DNA from 3 places in the Pantoea sp. C2G6 genome. Region 2 is predicted to be linked to each of the others. Evidence: predicted binding sites of a transcription regulator. Region 2 holds the regulator's gene; each other region holds the start of a gene.
The links. The regulator LexA, encoded in region 2, represses DNA repair genes until DNA is damaged. The targets are predictions, from matches to a motif close to TNCTGTATGTACATACAGNA.
Positions count from the first base shown of each region.

Region 1 (6,512 bases), on a different contig from region 2:
ACGCTTGAGGATGGCGATACGGCCAGCCTGTTGATAGGTCATGATGTCTCCTGAACCTGGAATCCAATTTGCCGTCAGTCTACCTGCCAATAGTGAAATTTCCCAAATAAAGCGTGGCTGAACCGCACGGGCCCTGTCGCGCTGCGCACCCGCAGACAAAGATGGTAAGGTAAGCCCGACGTTTAAAAGGAGACGCCTGATGCCCTATCACCGCCCTGTTCTTGCCGCCCTGTTTGATATGGATGGATTACTGATCGACTCTGAGCCGTTATGGGACCAGGCTGAGATGGATATTTTTTCGACGCTGGATGTGGACCTGTCGCGGCGCAGTGAAATGCCTGACACCCTCGGCCTGCGCATCGATCAGACGGTGCGCATGTGGTACGAAACCCTGCCGTGGCAGGGCCCCAGCCAGCAGGAGGTCACCGATCGCATTATTGCGCGCGCCATGACGCTGGTGGCGCAGACGCGGCCACTGCTGCCGGGCGTGGAAACCGCGCTACAGCTCTGCCGTGAGCATAACCTGAAAATCGGTCTCGCCTCAGCCTCGCCGCTGGCGATGCTGGAGCAGGTGCTGGAGATCTTCAACCTGCGTCGCTACTTCGACGTGCTGGCCTCGGCCGAGAGCCTGCCCTACAGCAAACCGCATCCGCAGGTCTATCTCAACGCCGCCGCCAGCCTGGGCATCGACCCGCTTAACTGCGTCACGCTGGAAGATTCGTTCAATGGCATGATCGCTACCAAAGCGGCGCGCATGCGCTCAATTGTGGTGCCCGCCGCCGCGCATCGTGACGATCCGCGCTGGGCGCTGGCCGATGTCAGACTGGAGAGTCTGACCCAGCTCACCCTGCCGCATCTGCGGGGATAGACGATAGCCCGCCTGGCGCGGGCTTTTTTCTGTCGCCCTGCTGCGCGGTTGATCTACTCCGCAAAAAATAAAACAACGTTTCATTTTTATTGAATTCCCATCCCGCTCTGCCTAAGATGCCAGGAGAGCCCCCATTCGGGGCGCGCATAACCTGACTTGCAGAGAGGCCCGAGATGGACGTTCGCCAAAGCATTCACAGCGATCACGCAAAACAACTCGATACCGACGCGCTGCGCCGTGAGTTTCTGATTGAAAATATTTTTACCGCCGATCACTACACCCTGACCTACAGCCACATCGATCGCATCATCGTCGGCGGCGTGATGCCGGTGAATCGGCCGGTCACCTTCGGTGATGAGATGGGCAAACAGCTGGGCGTCAGCTATTTCCTGGAGCGCCGCGAGCTCGGCATGATCAACATCGGCGGACCAGGCCTGGTTGAGGTCGACGGCAGGCGCTGGGAGGTGGGCCATGAAGAGGCGCTCTACATCGGCAAAGGCGCACGCAATCTGCTGTTCCGCAGCCTCGACCCGGCCCAGCCCGCAAAGTTCTATTACAACAGTGCGCCAGCACACAGCACCTTCCCCGACAAAAAAATCACACTTCAGGAGGCGGCCACCGCCACGCTGGGTGACGCTGCCACCTCCAACCGCCGCACCATCAATAAATTTATCGTGCCGGATGTGCTGCCAACCTGCCAGCTCACTATGGGCTTAACCAAACTGGATGAGGGCAGCCTGTGGAACACCATGCCGTGCCACACCCATGAGCGCCGCATGGAGGTCTACTTCTATTTCGATATGAGCCCGGAGAGTGCGGTTTTCCACATGATGGGCGAGCCACAACAAACCCGTCACCTGCTGGTGCACAACGAGCAGGCGGTGATCTCACCAAGCTGGTCGATCCACGCCGGCGTCGGTACCCAGCGCTACACCTTTATCTGGGGCATGGTGGGTGAAAATCAGGTCTTTGATGACATGGACCACGTCAAAATCAGTGAACTGCGCTAAGCAGAGGAGAAGCAGAAATGGTACTGAATTCGTTTGATCTTAAAGGCAAAGTGGCGATGGTGACCGGCTGTAACACCGGTCTGGGTCAGGGCATGGCGTTAGGACTGGCACAGGCGGGCTGCGACATCGTCGGCGTCAACCGCTTTGAGCCTGATGAAACCCAGCGTAAGGTGGAAGCCATGGGCCGCCGTTTCTGGTCGGTATCGGCGGATCTGATGCGTACGGAGGGTGTGCCTCAGGTGGTTGAAGAGGCAGTCGCCGCCGCAGGCCGGATTGATATTCTGGTGAACAACGCGGGCATTATCCGTCGTGAAGACGCGCTGAACTTCAGCGAGCAGGACTGGGATGATGTGATGAACATCAATACCAAAACGGTCTTTTTCCTGTCACAGCAGGTGGCGCGGCAATATATCGCGCAGGGCAGCGGCGGCAAGATCATCAACATCGCTTCGATGCTGTCGTTCCAGGGGGGTATTCGCGTCCCCTCCTACACCGCCTCTAAAAGCGCCGTGATGGGCTTAACCCGTCTGATGGCCAACGAGTGGGCGAAACATGGCATTAACGTGAACGCTATCGCCCCAGGCTACATGGCCACCGATAACACCGAACAGCTGCGTAAAGATCAGGCGCGCAGTGATGAAATCCTCGGACGCATCCCGGCCGGACGCTGGGGCGTACCGGATGACATGATGGGACCGGTGGTCTTCCTGGCCTCCTCAGCCTCTGACTATGTGAATGGTTACACCCTGGCCGTCGATGGCGGCTGGCTGGCACGTTAATCGTTCTGGCGGACAGCGTTAGCGCGCTGTCCGCTTTGTTAAAGAAATTCACTCTTCGTTACAGCGTCACATGTTCTCATTCACTGGATAAATCCCTATACTGGATGCATTGACAGTTTTCTTTGCAACCAGGTTCTATCATGACGGGCGAAGGCCACATCATTTTTGCCATTGCCAGTGCGATTTTTGCTAAACGTGCTGAGCTGACACCGGTGCTGGCGCAGGCCGACTGGTGGCATCTTGTTCCCTCAGCCCTGCTGACCTGCCTGCTGCCCGACATCGATCACCCAAAATCTCTGCTGGGACAACGGCTGCGCTGGATCTCCCATCCGATTGCGCGGGCGTTTGGCCATCGGGGCTTTACCCATAGTCTGCTGGCGGTGGCGGCGGGCCTGTGGCTGTTTCAGATCAACCTGCCCAAAGCCTCACCGATTCCGGCTGACGTGTTGCAGGGGCTGACGCTCGGCTACCTCAGCCATATCGTGGCCGATATGCTGACCCCGGCAGGCGTGCCGCTGCTGTGGCCCTGCCGCTGGCGCTTCCGTCTGCCGATCCTGCGCAGCCAGAAAGGCAACCAGCTGGAACGGGCATTATGTCTCGGACTGGTGGGCTACGCGCTCTGGTTTCCGGTTGGCTTGCCCTCTTTTGGTGCCAACGGCTGGCCAGCTCAGCTGTTCGATACGCTACAAAATGGCGTCGGAAGGTTGATTTCCAGCCATAGTGCGCAATAAAGCAGCGTAACGCGCTATTTAGTTATAACCCATGCCATTTGGATATAAGGCACCCTCTCCGCCTGCTGTTACCATTCCTGCTGTCTTAATTCGTGATTAACATTATGCGGCCTTCCTGACCGGGAAGGCCGCATTACTCTGGAGTTTCGGTATGGATCTTCCTCTTACGCTCAATATCCTGGCCTTTGTGGTGCTGCTGCTCTTGCTCGCGCGCTTCAGCCGCCAGAACTGGAGTCTGTCGAAAAAAGTGCTGACCGGTCTGGTGATCGGCGTGCTGTTCGGTCTGGTTTTACAGCTGATCTACGGCGAAAACAGCGAGGTGGTCAAAGCCTCTATCAGCTGGTTTAACATCGTGGGTAACGGCTATGTCCAGCTGTTGCAGATGGTGGTGATGCCGCTGGTGTTTGTGTCGATTCTGAGTGCGGTAGCGCGTCTGCATAACGCCTCGTCGCTGGGAAAAATCAGCGTGCTGACCATTGGCGTACTGCTGTTTACCACCGCGATTGCGGCGCTGGTCGGCGTGTTCGTTACCGGGCTGTTTGGCTTAAGCGCCGAAGGGCTGGTGCAGGGTGTGCAGGAAACCGCGCGCCTGAGCGCCATTCAGAGCAACTATGTCGGCAAAGTCGCTGATCTGAGCGTACCGCAGCTGCTGCTCTCCTTTATCCCGAAAAACCCGTTTGCCGAGCTGACCGGTGCTAACCCCACCTCGATCATCAGCGTGGTGATTTTTGCCGCCTTCCTCGGCGTGGCCGCGCTGCAACTGCTGAAAGATGATGAAGTCAAAGGTCAGCGGGTGATCGTCGCCATCGATACCTTACAGTCGTGGGTGATGAAGCTGGTGCGTTTAGTGATGAAGCTGACCCCCTACGGTGTGCTGGCGCTGATGACCAAAGTGGTTGCCGGTTCTAACCTACAGGACATCATCAAGCTGGGCAGCTTTGTGGTCGCCTCTTATCTGGGTCTGGCGATCATGTTTGCGGTGCACGCTCTGCTGCTGTCGCTGAACGGCATTAATCCACTGCGCTTCTTCCGTAAAGTGTGGCCGGTGATTACCTTCGCCTTCACCAGCCGCTCCAGTGCTGCCAGCATTCCGCTGAGCGTTGAGACCCAGACCCGTCGCCTGGGCGTGCCGGAATCGATCGCCAGCTTCTCCGCCTCGTTTGGTGCCACTATTGGTCAGAACGGCTGTGCCGGTCTCTATCCGACCATGCTGGCGGTGATGGTCGCACCAACCGTGGGGATCAACCCGTTTGACCCACTGTGGATTGCCACGCTTGTCGGTATCGTCACCCTGAGTTCAGCTGGCGTGGCCGGTGTCGGTGGTGGCGCTACGTTCGCCGCGCTGATTGTCCTGCCCGCTATGGGTCTGCCGGTGACGCTGGTGGCGCTGCTGATCTCCATCGAGCCTCTGATCGATATGGGCCGTACCGCCCTGAACGTTAACGGTTCGATGACCGCTGGCTCCCTGACCAGCCGCTGGCTGGGCCTGACCGACCGGCGCGTTCTGGAGAGTGACGAGCAGGCTGAACTGGCGCATCGTTAATCGCTGTAAAACCTGGCGCGCCCGCGCCAGGTTCCTCCTCCCCCATTTATTCTCCACAATCCCGCCGTATCATGGCGACGTCGTTAAGAAAGCGTTAAGCATGGTAAACAGGCGAAAATTCGCCGTTTTAGCGCTTGTCTTTGGCCGCTAAAAAGCCAATTCTGCCTCCATCTGAAAAGGAGGAGCGCCTATGAAAAAAGTTATCGCCTCGCTGCTGGCGTTAGCTCTGTTAACGCCAGCTGCGGTTTTCGCTCATCCCGGCGACTGGGGTCCACATGGCGGCTGGGGTCCACACGGTGGCGGTCCGCGCTGGGGGGGTCCCGGACCGGTGCGTTTTTTACCTGAGGCGGCCACCGCGGTATTGATTGGCGGATTGACCTATTACCTGCTGAACGGCAGTTATTATCAGCGTCACGGGGAGGAGTATGTGGTGGTAGAGCCGCCCGCTGGGTCACCGGTAAGCAATGAGATGCGGGTGCTCGACTTTAACGGCAAACGCTTTTATGTGCAGGAGGGCCACTACTACCAGCGGCAGATTAACGGTGATTACGTCGAGGTGCCGCGTCCGGCCGGATTGTAGTCAGACGCATAACGAAAAACGGCCCGTCATCTGACGGGCCGTTTGTTTATCTGGCGGGATTACTGCTGAGCCTGCGGGTCAGTGTCATATTCCGCACAGCTCTGGAAACCGTAGTTCATCACCCGGCCGGTATCGTTGTAGCTGACGAAGTAGGTCTGAGCCTTACCGTCGCGCTGACCCAGCACGTAAGTCTGGCAGGTGCCGCGCGCGTGAACCATGGTGATTTCAGTCGAAGGCGCACCCGCGATCTGACGAACCTGATCGCGCGTCATGCCTTTTTTAACATCCTTTACCACAGGCTTAGTCACGTAGCTCTCAGCACGATCGTAAGTCGTACAACCAGACAGTGCAGCCAGCGTCAGCGCCGCAGCGATACATCCCATCACTTTATTCATCTTGTTGTTCCTCATTGATTGTCCATGTGAAAAATAGCCTGGAACATAAATCCAGAATAATCAAGTTTATGGCGAACTTTTAATGCCTTCGCCACTGTCAGGATTCAGTAAAGAAGGCTGTTTTACCGTCAGCGGCACCGTATAATTGCGGCGGCTCTGGCACGCTCTGGCCGCCCGTTTTCAGCAACAGGCTGGATGCGCGCCTCTGACGCAGGTCACGCTGATTCAGGCGCGATGGGTGCTTCAGGCTTAGCCGCACGCTATTTCCCCACTATTTACGATTCCGAGGCTCAATGACCCCTGCACACTCCAACCGGCTGGTTTACGCCATTACGCTGGGCCTGCTGGCCGCACTTGGCCCGCTCTGTATCGATCTCTATCTGCCTGCTCTGCCGCAAATGGCGCAGGATCTGCAAACCGAAACCGCGACTGCACAGCTGAGCCTGACCGCCGGTTTGCTGGGCCTGGGGCTGGGTCAGCTGGTGTTCGGGCCAATGAGTGATAAGTTTGGCCGCCTGCGTCCGCTGACGCTGTCGCTGGCGTTGCTGTTTATCGCCTCAATGGGCTGCGCCCTGTCGCAGAGTATCGACCAGCTACTGCTGGCTC
Region 1 is NZ_JBGMNJ010000001.1:484,207-490,718, reverse strand. It holds gene ACCW71_RS02350 (YniB family protein) at 1-42, opposite strand, end outside; gene hxpB (hexitol phosphatase HxpB) at 200-868, shown strand; gene kduI (5-dehydro-4-deoxy-D-glucuronate isomerase) at 1,042-1,878, shown strand; gene kduD (2-dehydro-3-deoxy-D-gluconate 5-dehydrogenase KduD) at 1,896-2,657, shown strand; gene ACCW71_RS02330 (metal-dependent hydrolase) at 2,798-3,388, shown strand; gene ACCW71_RS02325 (L-cystine transporter) at 3,540-4,931, shown strand; gene ACCW71_RS02320 (DUF6515 family protein) at 5,122-5,511, shown strand; gene osmE (osmotically-inducible lipoprotein OsmE) at 5,571-5,906, opposite strand; gene ACCW71_RS02310 (multidrug effflux MFS transporter) at 6,200-6,512, shown strand, end outside.
Region 1: a site for LexA is predicted at 2,756-2,775, ahead of ACCW71_RS02330 (metal-dependent hydrolase). Genes of this name have one in related genera too.

Region 2 (6,512 bases):
CAGGCGACCGGTGCGTGAACGGCCCCCTTCGACAAAGTACTCGACCGAATAACCGCGGGTGAACAGCTCGCCAAGATATTCGCGGAACACCGTGGCGTAGAGCTTGTTGCCTTTAAAGGTGCGGCGAATAAAGAAGGCGCCCAGCCGACGGAAAATCGGGCCGGCTGGCCAGAAGTTGAGGTTGATGCCCGCCGCAATGTGGGGTGGCACCAGGCCCTGATGGTAGAGCACATAGGAGAGCAGCAGATAATCCATATGGCTGCGATGGCAGGGCACATAGACAATCTCATGACCATCCTGCGCCAGCTGGCGCACCTTCTCGCCGCCGTTAACGTTGATGCCCTGATAGAGACGACTCCAGAGCCAGCCCATTACGCGGTCGGTGACGCGAATCGCTTCATAGGAGAAATTGGCGGCGATCTCTTCCATCATATCCACCGCGTTCTGCTGCGCTTTCTCATGGGAGATTTTTTTGCTGCGGGCCTCATCTTCCACCGCCTTTTCAATCGCTTTGGATTGCAGCAGGCGATTAAAGAGATCCTGACGCGCCGGTAAGCGCGGACCCACCGCCGCCAGCCGCTGGCGGGCAAAGTGAATACGCGCCACACGCGCCAGTTTCTGGGCGATCGACTGATCGGTGCCATGTTCGGTCGCCATCCGGCGCAGTGACACCGTTGGCGAGAAGCGGACAAAGCTGTCGCGTCCGTGCCAGATCACCGCAAAGAACTTCTGTACGCCGTTCAGCACGCGCAGGTGAGGCGTTGGCTCGCCCTGAACCTCACGGCCTGGCGCGCGGCCAAACATCACCGTGACCGGCAGCATCTGAATATCCAGCTCGGGATTATTGCGGTGCAGGTCGAGGTAATCGTGAAAGATCTTCACCGACTCCACGCTGGGCACAAAATAGGGGAAGACACGCGGGCCATCGTGGATAAAAACGTGGCGCGGCAGCAGTGAGCCATCAATCTCCAGTGGAGAGAGCGGGTCGGGCAGATGGTGCCGCAGACACTGCGCGCGTAAAGTCAGTAAGTCAGCCTTCGAATCATAAGGCAGAACGTACATAATAGGTCGGGTCGGATCCAGACCATGTTCAGAAACGGGATCGGCCGGAATGGCCTTACTTTTTACCAAAAACGACAGTGGTAAATTAAGCAGTTTGTAATAGAGTTTACGCCAACCTGACATAGACAACATGAAGCCTCTTGTTAGCAAAGCGCCGCAAGCATACCAGAAAGCGCAGCGAAGATCTGTGGTGGTGCCAATTGCACGCAGCCCAGACATTGACGTCAATCCGAAGAAAGGGTTCCCACATCATGGCAAATAATGCCACCGGTCTTATAAGAATCGTGAAAGCCGCAGGTTACTCATGGCAGGGGCTGCGTGCCGCCTGGCAACATGAAGCGGCGTTTCGCCAGGAGGCGCTGGCCGCGCTGGTCGCCATTGTCGTGGCCTGCTGGCTGGATGTGGATGTGGTCTCCCGCATTCTGATGATAGGGGCGGTGGTGCTGGTGGTCATTGTTGAAATCCTCAATAGCGCCATTGAAGCCGTGGTTGACCGCATCGGCCAGGAGCATCATCCGCTGGCGGGCCGGGCAAAAGATATGGGCTCGGCGGCGGTGCTGATCAGCATCATACTGGCACTGTTTGTCTGGATCGCGCTGCTCTGGACACATTTGCGATAAGCCTTCCAAAACCGCGCTGGGAGCGCGTTTTACCTGACAATCGGTTTCCATTTCGCCAATACCTGTATATACTCACAGCGACTGTATAAACAACCAGGGGGCGGGATGAAAGCATTAACCAGCAGGCAGCAGCAGGTCTATGACCTGATTCGCGACCATATTTCTTCGACGGGCATGCCGCCTACACGTGCGGAAATCGCCGCGCAGCTGGGCTTCCGCTCGCCGAACGCGGCAGAAGAGCACCTTAAAGCGCTGGCGCGTAAAGGGGTGATTGAGATTGTTTCTGGCGCTTCACGCGGCATCCGTCTGCTTATGGAAGAAGAGCCCTCTGAAGGCTTACCGCTGATTGGCCGGGTGGCTGCCGGTGAACCGATCATGGCGCAGGAGCATATCGAGACCCACTACAAGGTGGATCCGGGTCTGTTCAAGCCCTCAGCCGACTTCCTGCTGCGCGTCAGTGGAATGTCGATGAAAGATATTGGCATTATGGATGGCGACCTGCTCGCGGTGCATAAAACCCAGGATGTGCGCAACGGTCAGGTTGTGGTTGCCCGCATCGACGATGAAGTAACAGTGAAACGCTGGAAAAAGCAGGGTGCTATCGTGCATCTGCTGCCGGAAAACAGTGACTTCGACCCGATTGTGGTCGACACGCGCGCGCAGTCGCTGACGGTAGAAGGTCTGGCGGTGGGTGTGGTGCGCAACGGCGAGTGGCTCTGATTCTGATGCCCGCGTGCATTCGCCTGCTCTGATGCTATTCTGTCTGCCCTAATTTTGTCGCTGCCTCTTCGCAGCGACACTGAGCACGGAACGGCGAATGCGCTTTATTACGGCAACCGATAAAAACCTCTGGCGGCTCGCGCTGCCGATGATCCTTTCAAATATCACCGTTCCCCTGCTGGGTGTGGTCGATACCGCCGTTATTGGTCATCTCGACAGCCCGGTCTATCTTGGCGGGGTTGCAGTCGGGACCACTGTCACCAGTTTTCTCTTCATGCTGCTGCTGTTCCTGCGGATGAGCACCACTGGCCTCACGGCACAGGCGTTTGGCGCTGGAAATAAGCCCGCGCTGGCCCGTGCCCTGACGCAGCCGCTGCTGATTGCGCTGCTGGCTGGGCTGCTGTTTATCGCGCTGCGCTATCCCATTATTCAGCTGGCCACCCATCTGGTGGGCGGCGATCCTGAGGTGCTGAAACAGGCGGCGCTGTTTATTCAGATCCGCTGGCTGAGTGCGCCGGCTACGCTGGCTAACCTGGTGATCCTCGGCTGGCTGCTGGGCGTGCAATACGCCCGCGCGCCGGTCATCCTGCTGGTGGTGGGTAACCTGGTCAACATCCTTCTCGACCTCTGGCTGGTGATGGGTCTGCACTGGGGTGTGGCGGGCGCGGCTACCGCCACGGCGCTGGCGGAGTACATCACGCTGGGCGTCGGTGCGGTGATGGTCTGGCGGGTGTTAAAACTGCGCGGCATCACCATGGCAATGCTGAAGCAGAGCTGGCGCGGCGACGTTCAGCGCCTGCTGCGGCTGAACCGCGATATTATGCTGCGTTCTTTGCTGCTCCAGCTCTGTTTCGCCTCGCTGACCGTGCTGGGCGCGCGCCTCGGGCCGGACGTGGTGGCGGTTAACGCGGTGCTGCTGATGTTTATCACCTTTACCGCCTATGCGCTGGATGGCTTTGCCTATGCGGTGGAAGCCTTTGCGGGAGAAGCGCATGGCGCAAAAGATGGCAGCCAGCTGCGGCTCGTCTGGCGCTCTGCCTGCCGTCAGGCGGTGGTGGTGGCGCTCTTTTTCTCGCTGGTGTATGCGTTTTTTGGCCCGCAGATTGTCACGCTGCTGACCTCGCTTGAGACGTTGCAGCAAACTGCGGACCGCTACCTGTTCTGGCAGGTGGTGATGCCGCTGATCGGCGTCTGGTGTTATCTGCTGGATGGGATGTTTATCGGCGCGACCCGCGGGCGCGAGATGCGAAACAGCATGGTGCTGGCCGCGGCTGGCTACTTTCTGACGCTGCTGAGTCTGCCGCTGCTGGGCAACCACGGGTTATGGCTGGCGGTTACGGTGTTCCTCGCGCTGCGTGGCCTCTCCCTGTGGCTGATCTGGCGCAGGCACTGGGTTCAGAACAGCTGGTTTGACGCCTGAGCGGGCGGGCGCTGAGCGCAGCGGCTACGGATTATTCTGTATTATTCCGTCATCCTCGTTTTCATGACTACAATTAACTCTATACGGCGCAGTTAACCAGCGCTTTATAGCGTTATTTTGCTGTGTCGCGAAATAAACATTAAACCCGAGGATGGGAGGTCTGCTATGAATAAAGACGAAGCCAGCGGCAACTGGAAACAGTTCAAAGGCAAAATGAAAGAGAAGTGGGGCAAGCTGACCGATGATGATATGCAGGTCATCGAAGGGAAACGCGATCAGCTGGTCGGTAAAATCCAGGAGCGTTACGGCTATGCGAAGGAAGATGCAGAGCGTGAGGTAACGGACTGGGAAGGTCAGAACAAAGACCACCGCTGGTAAACCTCAGCAGAGGATTCCTGCCCGCCGGCATTACCCGGCCGGCAAAGCACAGGGATGTGTGCTACCCTTTTTTTCCGCGCTTTTTCCCTTCGCTCTGATGATCGTGCTGGCAGCTTTCATGCTGAGTACAGGCTTCCACTTCCGCACAGTTGACACACAGGCCATGCGCCTCAATCACGCTATGCCGTAAGGCAAACTGCGCTTCTCCCGCCAGCGTCGCAATAATGTTTTCTACGCCCTGCGCCTGTTTCTCGGTAACCGCTGCACAGCGGTCACATACCAGCATCACCGAGGTATGCGCCGGGGCCTCGAAATGGTGACACATCACGTAGCTGTTGTTCGACTCCACCCGATGAATGAAACCCTGCTCCAGCAGAAACTCCAGCGCCCGATAGACGGTCGGCGGTTTCGCCTGCGGTTCACTGACCCGCAGCTGATCCAGCAGATCATAAGCGCTGATAGAGCCTGGCTGCTCGGCCATCAGGCGTAACACCTCAGCACGCTGCGAAGTCAGACGCACACCGCGTTGCAGGCACAGCTTTTCCGCCTGGGTCATAATTTGCTGTGAGGTCATGTTTGACATGAAAATTCTCCGCTGGATAAGTGATGTTATTTTATCACACAAAGGTTGCCGCTGCTGAGGTTGGTTTTTGTCTGATAAAACAGCACTATTTGCCTGAAAAAACAGCGATCAGGGCGTTTGCCTGCTCTTTTATACGGAATCTGACGACAAATCAGATCCATCGGCTGATGGCTTTAAGAGGAATTAACCGCCATTTTGCTTTGCATCTCACGGAGTTAAGCAGTAATGTTCAGAAAGACTTAAGCGAGGTCTGGTCTTATTCTTATTTCCTTCGCCTGGTCTGAACAATTACAACGTTTTTTTGATTGGAAAACATCCAATCCTTTGAATTAAGACACTGTTTCCTTTGAGTTCACAGCAATAAAGCGTTAGCTGACGTTCACAATATGGCTAACAAACTATTCAGTCGTTGAATGTTTCAACGGCTTATCTCAGTGAATTTCTCAGGTGATGGCAGGCAAATGGTGAAAAAATTCGCTCAACGTTCAGCGCTGATCTATCCCGCTGTATCGACCGCGCTTTTCCTCTCTTCTTCCGCCATGGCGGCAGGGACCTGGTATGATGCACGCAATGACGCCATGGGCGGCACCGGCGTCGCATCTTCTCTCTATGGCTCCGCGGTGCTGGCTAACCCGGCACTGATGACGCGGGCTAAACCTGACGACAGCGTCAGTATTATTTTTCCTTCAGCCGGTGTTCAGGTCACCGACAAAGATCATCTGATCGATAAAGTGGATGACATCACGGATACCGTGGATCGCTATCGCAACGTGCTTGGCAACCTGACGTTTGCCGATTATCTGCGTGGCTATCCCGAAGTACGTGCCGCTTCAGGCGATGTGGCCAATCAGCTCAGCGACTTACGCGGAAATAAAGCGGACGGCAGCGCCGGTGCGGCAGTGGCTGTCACCATCCCTAACGAAACGCTGCCATTCGCCTTTATCACCAAAGCCTACGGCACGGCGCATGTGCGTGCCAATGTGGTGCAGAGCGATATTGACTATCTGCGCGGCGTCGCTAACGGCACCGTGCTTCCCCGTCCAGGCGATCAAAATAACCTGCGCTCCAGTGCGAATGGCCTGGCTGCACTGAACACCGATTATGGTGTGGCGGTGGCGCATGAGTTCACCATCGCTGGTCAGCCGGTGTCGGTGGGTGTGACCCCGAAAGTGCAGAAAACCTGGCTCTATAACTACACCGCCAGCATTTACAACTACGACAAGAGCGACATCAACAATAGCCAGTATCGCAGCACCCATACCGGCTTTAACGTTGATGCCGGTCTGGCGACCACCTTTGCGGAAAACTGGACGCTGGGTGTCACCGGGCAGAACCTGATCTCCCGCGATCTGCAAACGAAAAAGGTTAACGGCTTCCGCGACACCTACCAGATCCGTCCACTGGTCACCACCGGTCTCGCCTGGGATAAAGGTCCGTTTACCGTCACCGGCGATGTCGATCTGACGGAAACCAGACGCTTCAAAACCCAGGAGAGCAGCCAGTACGCGGCGGTCGGTGCCGAATACCGTGTGCTTGACTGGTTGCAGCTGCGCGCGGGGTATCGGGCTGACATGCGTTCGAATGATGAAAATGTCGCGACCGCCGGTTTCGGCCTGTCACCGTTTAACAAGGCGGTGCATCTGGATCTGGCCGGTTCGGTCGGGGCAAACAACACCTGGGGCGCGATGGTGCAGCTGGGCTTTAATTTCTAATTTCTCCACCGGCTGTT
Region 2 is NZ_JBGMNJ010000013.1:30,309-36,820, forward strand. It holds gene plsB (glycerol-3-phosphate 1-O-acyltransferase PlsB) at 1-1,185, opposite strand, end outside; gene ACCW71_RS15945 (diacylglycerol kinase) at 1,314-1,682, shown strand; gene lexA (transcriptional repressor LexA) at 1,788-2,402, shown strand; gene dinF (MATE family efflux transporter DinF) at 2,500-3,822, shown strand; gene ACCW71_RS15960 (CsbD family protein) at 3,988-4,200, shown strand; gene zur (zinc uptake transcriptional repressor Zur) at 4,262-4,783, opposite strand; gene ACCW71_RS15970 (hypothetical protein) at 4,807-5,067, shown strand; gene ACCW71_RS15975 (conjugal transfer protein TraF) at 5,245-6,495, shown strand.

Region 3 (6,512 bases), on a different contig from region 2:
GTCAGCGTTTGGCGGTTACTACGAACGGTTCGGCTGGCAGCCGCAGGGCGAGGCGCTGGAGTATCCTGACAAGCGGGTCAGACTCTACTCGCGCGATCTCTGAGGTGTGCCAGCCGCCGCACAGGCAGCTGGCACCAGACGGCTCACGGAGCCGGATAGGTATAACGACGATGGATCGCTTCTATGCCTTCCAGAATCTCGGCGTTTAAGGTCAGATTGAAGCTGTCGATATTGATCTGCAACTGCTCAAGTGTGGTGGCACCCAGCAGCGTGCTGGCGACAAACGGCTGCTGACGCACATACGCCAGCGCCATCTGCGATGGGTCGATCTGATGCTGACGGGCCAGCGCCACATATTCCGCAATCGCCTGCTGTGACTGTTCACCGCTGTAGCGGGTAAAGCGGCTGAACAGGGTGTTGCGTGCGCCCGCAGGCTGTGCGCCATTCAAATATTTACCGCTCAGCGTGCCAAACGCCAGGCTGGAATAGGCCAGCAGCTCTACCCCTTCATGCTGGCTGATTTCGGCCAGACCCACTTCAAAGCTGCGGTTCAGCAGGCTGTAGGGATTCTGAATGCTGACAATGCGTGGCAGTTCATGTTTCTCCGCCAGTTGCAGGTAGCGCATCACCCCCCAGGCCGTTTCGTTCGAGACCCCGATATAGCGAATTTTACCGGCGCGTACCTGTTCAGTCAGCGCTTCCAGCGTCTCCAGCAGCGTCACCTGCGCCGTGGTCTCGCTGTACTGATAGCCCAGCTTGCCGAAATAGTTGGTCTGACGCTGGGGCCAGTGCAGCTGATAGAGATCGAGATAGTCGGTGTTCAGGCGTTTCAGGCTGGCGTCGAGCGCGGCACGGATATTTTTACGATCCAGCGCCATATCGGGACGAATCGAAGCGTCATTGCCGCGTGAAGGCCCGGCGACTTTGCTGGCCAGAATGATCTTGTCGCGGCTGCCGCGTTGTTTAAGCCAGCTGCCAATGTACTGTTCGGTCAGGCCCTGGGTTTCCGGGCGCGGTGGCACCGGATACATTTCGGCGGTATCAATAAAGTTGATGCCGCAACGGAGCGCTAAATCGAGCTGAGCATGGGCGTCGGCTTCGCTGTTCTGTTCGCCAAACGTCATGGTGCCCAACCCCAGCTGACTCACTTCCAGCGTGCTATGGGGAATACGATGATAGTGCATTGCCAGCTTCCTTTTCTTAATGGAATGGAATGTTGTGTCCTCAGGGACTATAGCGCGAGCAATGGCGGGGAAGGAAGGGGGAAAAGTCGGGGAAATCACCTGCCAGCGGGGAATCTGTGGCAGGTGAGTCAATCTGGCACTTAACGTTCAATGATGGTCGAGACCTCATCGCTGTTAATCTGTACTGCGTGACCGGATTGATCGATGTACTCGACCAGTCCGGTCTCTTTATCAATGGCTGGCTTGCCTTTGGTCATAATCATCTGACCATCTTTAGTCGCCATCACATAATCCGAACTGCATCCGCTTAGCGTTGCTGCGGCGACCATCAAAATTACTACTCCCGCCCATCCTTTCATTACGCCTTATCCTCACAAATCATCAACTGCAAAAGTGTAGTAATAAATCGTTTTGCCGGCGGGGTTAAATCGCAGGAATCTGAAAATCACCGGCCGCGCAGCTTCGCTCTTGACATTATCAGCTCTGCTTTTTCTTGCTGCGCATCAGATTAAGGCACTCAACCGCCATTGAGAAGAACATCGCGAAATAAATGTAACCTTTTGGTACGTGGACCGCAAAACTCTCCAGAATCAGGGTAAAACCGACCAGAATCAGGAACGAGAGCGCCAGCATTTTCACCGAAGGATGACGTTCGACAAACTCTCCGATCGCGCGGGCGGCAAACATCATCAGCAGCACCGCAATCACCACCGCCGCCATCATAATAAACAGATGATCGGAGAGGCCGATGGCGGTGATCACCGAGTCGAGACTGAAGATAATGTCGAGCATCATGATCTGCACAATCGCGCCGAGGAACGAGTGCACTTTGGTGTTGTGTTCCCCTTCACTGCCTTCAATGGTTTCATGGATCTCCATGCTCGATTTCCACAGCAGGAACAGTCCACCAAACAGCAGGATCAGATCGCGCGCCGAGAAGGGATGATCCATCAGGGTAAACAGCGGGTTGGTCAGCCGGGCGACCCACGCAATCGACGCCAGCAGGGCAAGGCGCATTAACATCGCGCCCATCAGACCGATACGACGTGCGCTGGCCTGTTGTTGCTTTGGCAGTTTAGCGACCACCAGCGACAGGAAAATAATATTATCAATACCCAGCACCACCTCAAGGATGGTCAGGGTGCCCAGCGCCAGCCAGGCGTTGGGATCCACAATCCACTCAAACATACCGACATTCAATCCTAAACGAAAAGTAAACGAGGATTATACGCATTGAATTCGCCTGGCTCCCACAAAATTGCGCCGTGGCCGTACAGCAGGAGGAGAGTCACAGCAAAAAGTGGCGTGCCAGCAGCGGTCCGGTGAAACTTTTCTTCAGGTAGAAGCCGCGCGGCAGTGTCATGATCGGCTGGCCCTGATCGCCAATGCCCTCGGTCAGCGCTTTGCTGTTGGCGGCTTTGGGGCGGATTTGCAGCCAGGCACCATGCCGGGCGGTGATCTGTTCTACCCGGCCCAGCACAATCATATCCATCAGCTCTTCCCAGTCCTGACGCAGCATCTCATCTTCTTGCGCATCGGGGCTCCACAACAGCGGCGCGCCCACCCGGCGTTCGCGCAGCGGGATCGCCCGCTCGCCCTCCACCGGTATCCACAACACCCGCGACAGCTTGTGCCGCACATGACTGGTCCGCCAGGTGACACCGCTGTTGCCGGTCAGCGGCGCAACGCAGACAAAGGTGGTTTCCAGTGGTTTACCCTGGGCATCAATCGGGATGGTTTTCAGTTCAATCCCCAGGTGGGCGAAATCCTGCTCCGCTTTGCTGCCTGCGCTGGCACCCAGATGCAGCTCCAGCAGCATCCCGACCCAGCCCTTATCGCGTCTGAGATCGGCAGGCACTGGCAGACCGGCGCGTACCGCCAGCGTTTCCAGGGTTAACCCGGCTAAATTCTGCGCCCGTGCCAGCAGGCTGGCTTCATCTTCTGGCGGTCCTGGCAGATGATTCATGTTGATAACTCGCGTTGCTTAAATTTTGTACAGTAAACGGCAGGCTCACTTTTCCGGCAGAAATAAACCGCACCGCTGACGGATAATAACATGATAGATCGTGCTTTTTTTATCGGCCCGGCACAACGCTCCCCACAGCGACGCGAGGTTATCCCAACTTACTCGCAACAATGAACAGGAACTCCAGCGTAGTTATCCACAGAAAAATGGGATAACCGCTGCTTCTGTGCGGTACTGGTTCCATTTACAGCCTTGACTTTCCCGCTTTTGACCACAATCTGCTCACACTGGCCTAAGCCTGAACAATTTGCTGTGGATAAAAAGCGTGGTGGTTAAATTTCATCCAAACGTAAAGCGGCGCGATAAGAATCCGCATTTCTGCCAGCAGGGAATCTGGCGGTTTTGATTATTTTTGTATTAAAATTAAAGGGATAATCTTTTCGCACTTTGCGGGGTGTCAGACGCGGCATTCAGGGTTATTCAGTTAACTCCCGCGTTCTGCACAAAGCTATCCACAGAAAAGGTGAATAAGATCGATCTTTTTGGCGGTTATTGTTTATAACTCCGGGCCCGGCTGTGAGTTATCCCGGCATCAGTGGCTTAACACCCCGTGAATCCAGTGGTTTACCGCCTGTAAGGAGTGTGAAACAATCAGGCCATTCAAATTTAGCTTTGAGGTAGTCCGGTGATCGATGATGATGGCTACCGCCCGAATGTTGGTATCGTAATCTGTAACCGGCAGGGACAAGTGTTATGGGCCAGGCGCTTTGGACAGCACTCCTGGCAATTTCCTCAGGGAGGCATCAACCCCGGTGAAACCGCAGAGCAGGCGATGTATCGCGAACTGTTCGAAGAGGTGGGATTACACCGGAAAGATGTCCGAATACTTGCATCTACCCGTAACTGGTTGCGCTACAAGTTGCCAAAACGTTTGGTGCGTTGGGACACAAAGCCGGTATGTATCGGCCAGAAACAAAAGTGGTTTCTTCTGCAATTAATGTGTAATGACGCGGACATCAATGTGCAGCACAGCAGCACGCCGGAGTTTGATGGCTGGCGCTGGGTCAGCTTCTGGTATCCGGTGCGTCAGGTTGTCTCCTTCAAGCGCGATGTCTACCGGCGGGTGATGAAGGAATTCGCTGGCGTGGTGATGTCTATGCAGGAGAGTGCGGGGCAGCGGAATAACCCTGCCCATCGACGTAAGAGAGGATAGGCCACGCCCTTTATGCTCACTCAGTTGCGCGAAATTGTAGAAAAAGTGGCGAGTGCGCCGCGTCTCAATGAAGCACTCGACATTCTGGTCAATGAGATCTGTCTGGCGATGGAAACGGAGGTCTGTTCCGTTTATCTCGCCGACCACGATCGCCACTGTTATTACCTGATGGCGACGCGCGGCCTTAAAAAGCCGCGTGGCCGTACTGTGACGCTGGCGTTTGATGAGGGTATTGTCGGTTTGGTCGGTCGTCTGGCTGAGCCGATCAACCTCGCAGACGCACAGAGTCATCCCAGCTTTAAATATATCCCTTCGGTAAAAGAGGAGCGCTATCGCTCCTTCCTCGGCGTACCCATTATCAGCCGTCGTCAGCTGCTTGGCGTGCTGGTGGTGCAGCAGCGCGAACACCGTCAGTTTGATGAAAGCGAAGAGTCGTTTCTGGTCACGCTGGCTACCCAGATGGCGGCGCTGCTGTCGCAGTCTCAGATGGCGCAGCTATTTGGCCAGTTCCGGCAGACGCGGGTGCGCGCCATTGCCGCTGCACCGGGCGTCGCCGTCGCCCCTGGCTGGGTCGATGAGACGCAGCCGCTGCTCGATCAGGTCTCCGCCGCTTCGACGCTGGATGTGCAGCGCGAACGCGAACGGCTGTCACTCGCCATGAGTGAAGCGGCCAGCGAGTTTCGTCGCTTCAGCAAGCGTTTCAGCGCCAGCGCGCAGAAAGAGAGCGCGGCGATTTTCGACCTCTACTCCCACCTGTTAACCGATGCCCGGCTGAAGAAAGATCTGTTCGATGAGATCGAACGCGGCTCGGTCGCCGAGTGGGCGGTGAAACAGGTGATTGAGAAGTTCGCGGCCCAGTTTGCCAGCCTGACCGACAACTATCTGCGCGAGCGCGCCGGCGATTTGCGGGTGCTGGGGCAGCGACTGCTGTTTCACCTCGACGACACCCTGGTCGGCACCAACGCCTGGCCGGAACGCTTTGTGCTGGTGGCCGATGAGCTGACCGCCACCACCCTGGCCGAGCTGCCGCAGGAGCGGCTGGCGGGCATCGTGGTACGTGACGGCGCGGCTAACTCCCATGCGGCCATTCTGACCCGGGCGATGGGGATCCCGACCGTGATGGGGGCGGACATTCTGCCCCATCAGCTCAACAAGCGGCTGCTGATCGTCGATGGCTATCGCGGTGAGCTGCTGATTGATCCTGAGCCGGTGCTGGTCCAGGAGTATCAGCGGCTGATCAGCGAAGAGAACGCGCTGAGCAAAATGGCTGAAGGTGTGGTCGATCAGCCCGGCGAGCTGAAAAGCGGCCAGCGCGTACAGGTGATGCTGAATGCGGGCTTGAGCCCGGAACATGAGCAGGCGCTGGACAGCTGGGTTGACGGCATTGGTCTCTACCGTACCGAAATCCCCTTTATGTTGCAGAACGGCTTCCCGTCGGAAGAGGAGCAGGTGGCGCAGTATCAGGGCATGTTGCAGCTGTTTCACAATAAGCCGGTGACGCTGCGTACCCTGGATGTCGGGGCCGATAAGCAGCTGCCCTATATGCCGATCAGCGAAGAGAATCCCTGCCTGGGCTGGCGAGGTATCCGCCTGACGCTCGATCAGCCGGAGATCTTTCTGGTGCAGGTCCGCGCCATGCTGCGCGCCAACGCCGCCTCCGGCAATCTCAGCATTCTGCTGCCGATGATCAGCCATATCGACGAGATCGACGAGGCGAAGCGGCTGATCGATCGTGCCGGGCGTGAAGTGGAGGAGATGCTGGGCTACGCGATCCCGCTGCCGCGCGTCGGCATTATGATTGAAGTGCCGTCAATGCTGTTTATGATCCCGCATCTGGCCTCTCGGGTCGATTTTGTCTCGGTCGGCACCAACGATCTCACCCAGTATCTGCTGGCGGTCGATCGCAACAATACCCGCGTCGCCAACCTCTATGACTCCCTGCATCCGGCGATGCTGCGTGCGCTGCACGCTATCGCCCGCGAAGCCCAGATGGCGAAGCTGGAGTTGTGCCTGTGTGGTGAAATGGCGGGCGATCCGATGTGCGTCGCGCTGCTGGTGGGACTGGGGTATCACCATCTCAGCATGAACGGTAAAAATGTGCCGCGCGTGAAATATCTGCTGCGCCATCTCGATTATGAAGAGGTGCAGA
Region 3 is NZ_JBGMNJ010000002.1:528,483-534,994, forward strand. It holds gene ACCW71_RS05830 (GNAT family N-acetyltransferase) at 1-103, shown strand, start outside; gene ACCW71_RS05835 (NADP(H)-dependent aldo-keto reductase) at 144-1,184, opposite strand; gene ACCW71_RS05840 (YgdI/YgdR family lipoprotein) at 1,325-1,543, opposite strand; gene ACCW71_RS05845 (TerC family protein) at 1,662-2,372, opposite strand; gene mutH (DNA mismatch repair endonuclease MutH) at 2,473-3,150, opposite strand; gene rppH (RNA pyrophosphohydrolase) at 3,836-4,363, shown strand; gene ptsP (phosphoenolpyruvate--protein phosphotransferase) at 4,376-6,512, shown strand, end outside.
Region 3: a site for LexA is predicted at 3,383-3,402, ahead of mutH (DNA mismatch repair endonuclease MutH). Genes of this name have one in related genera too.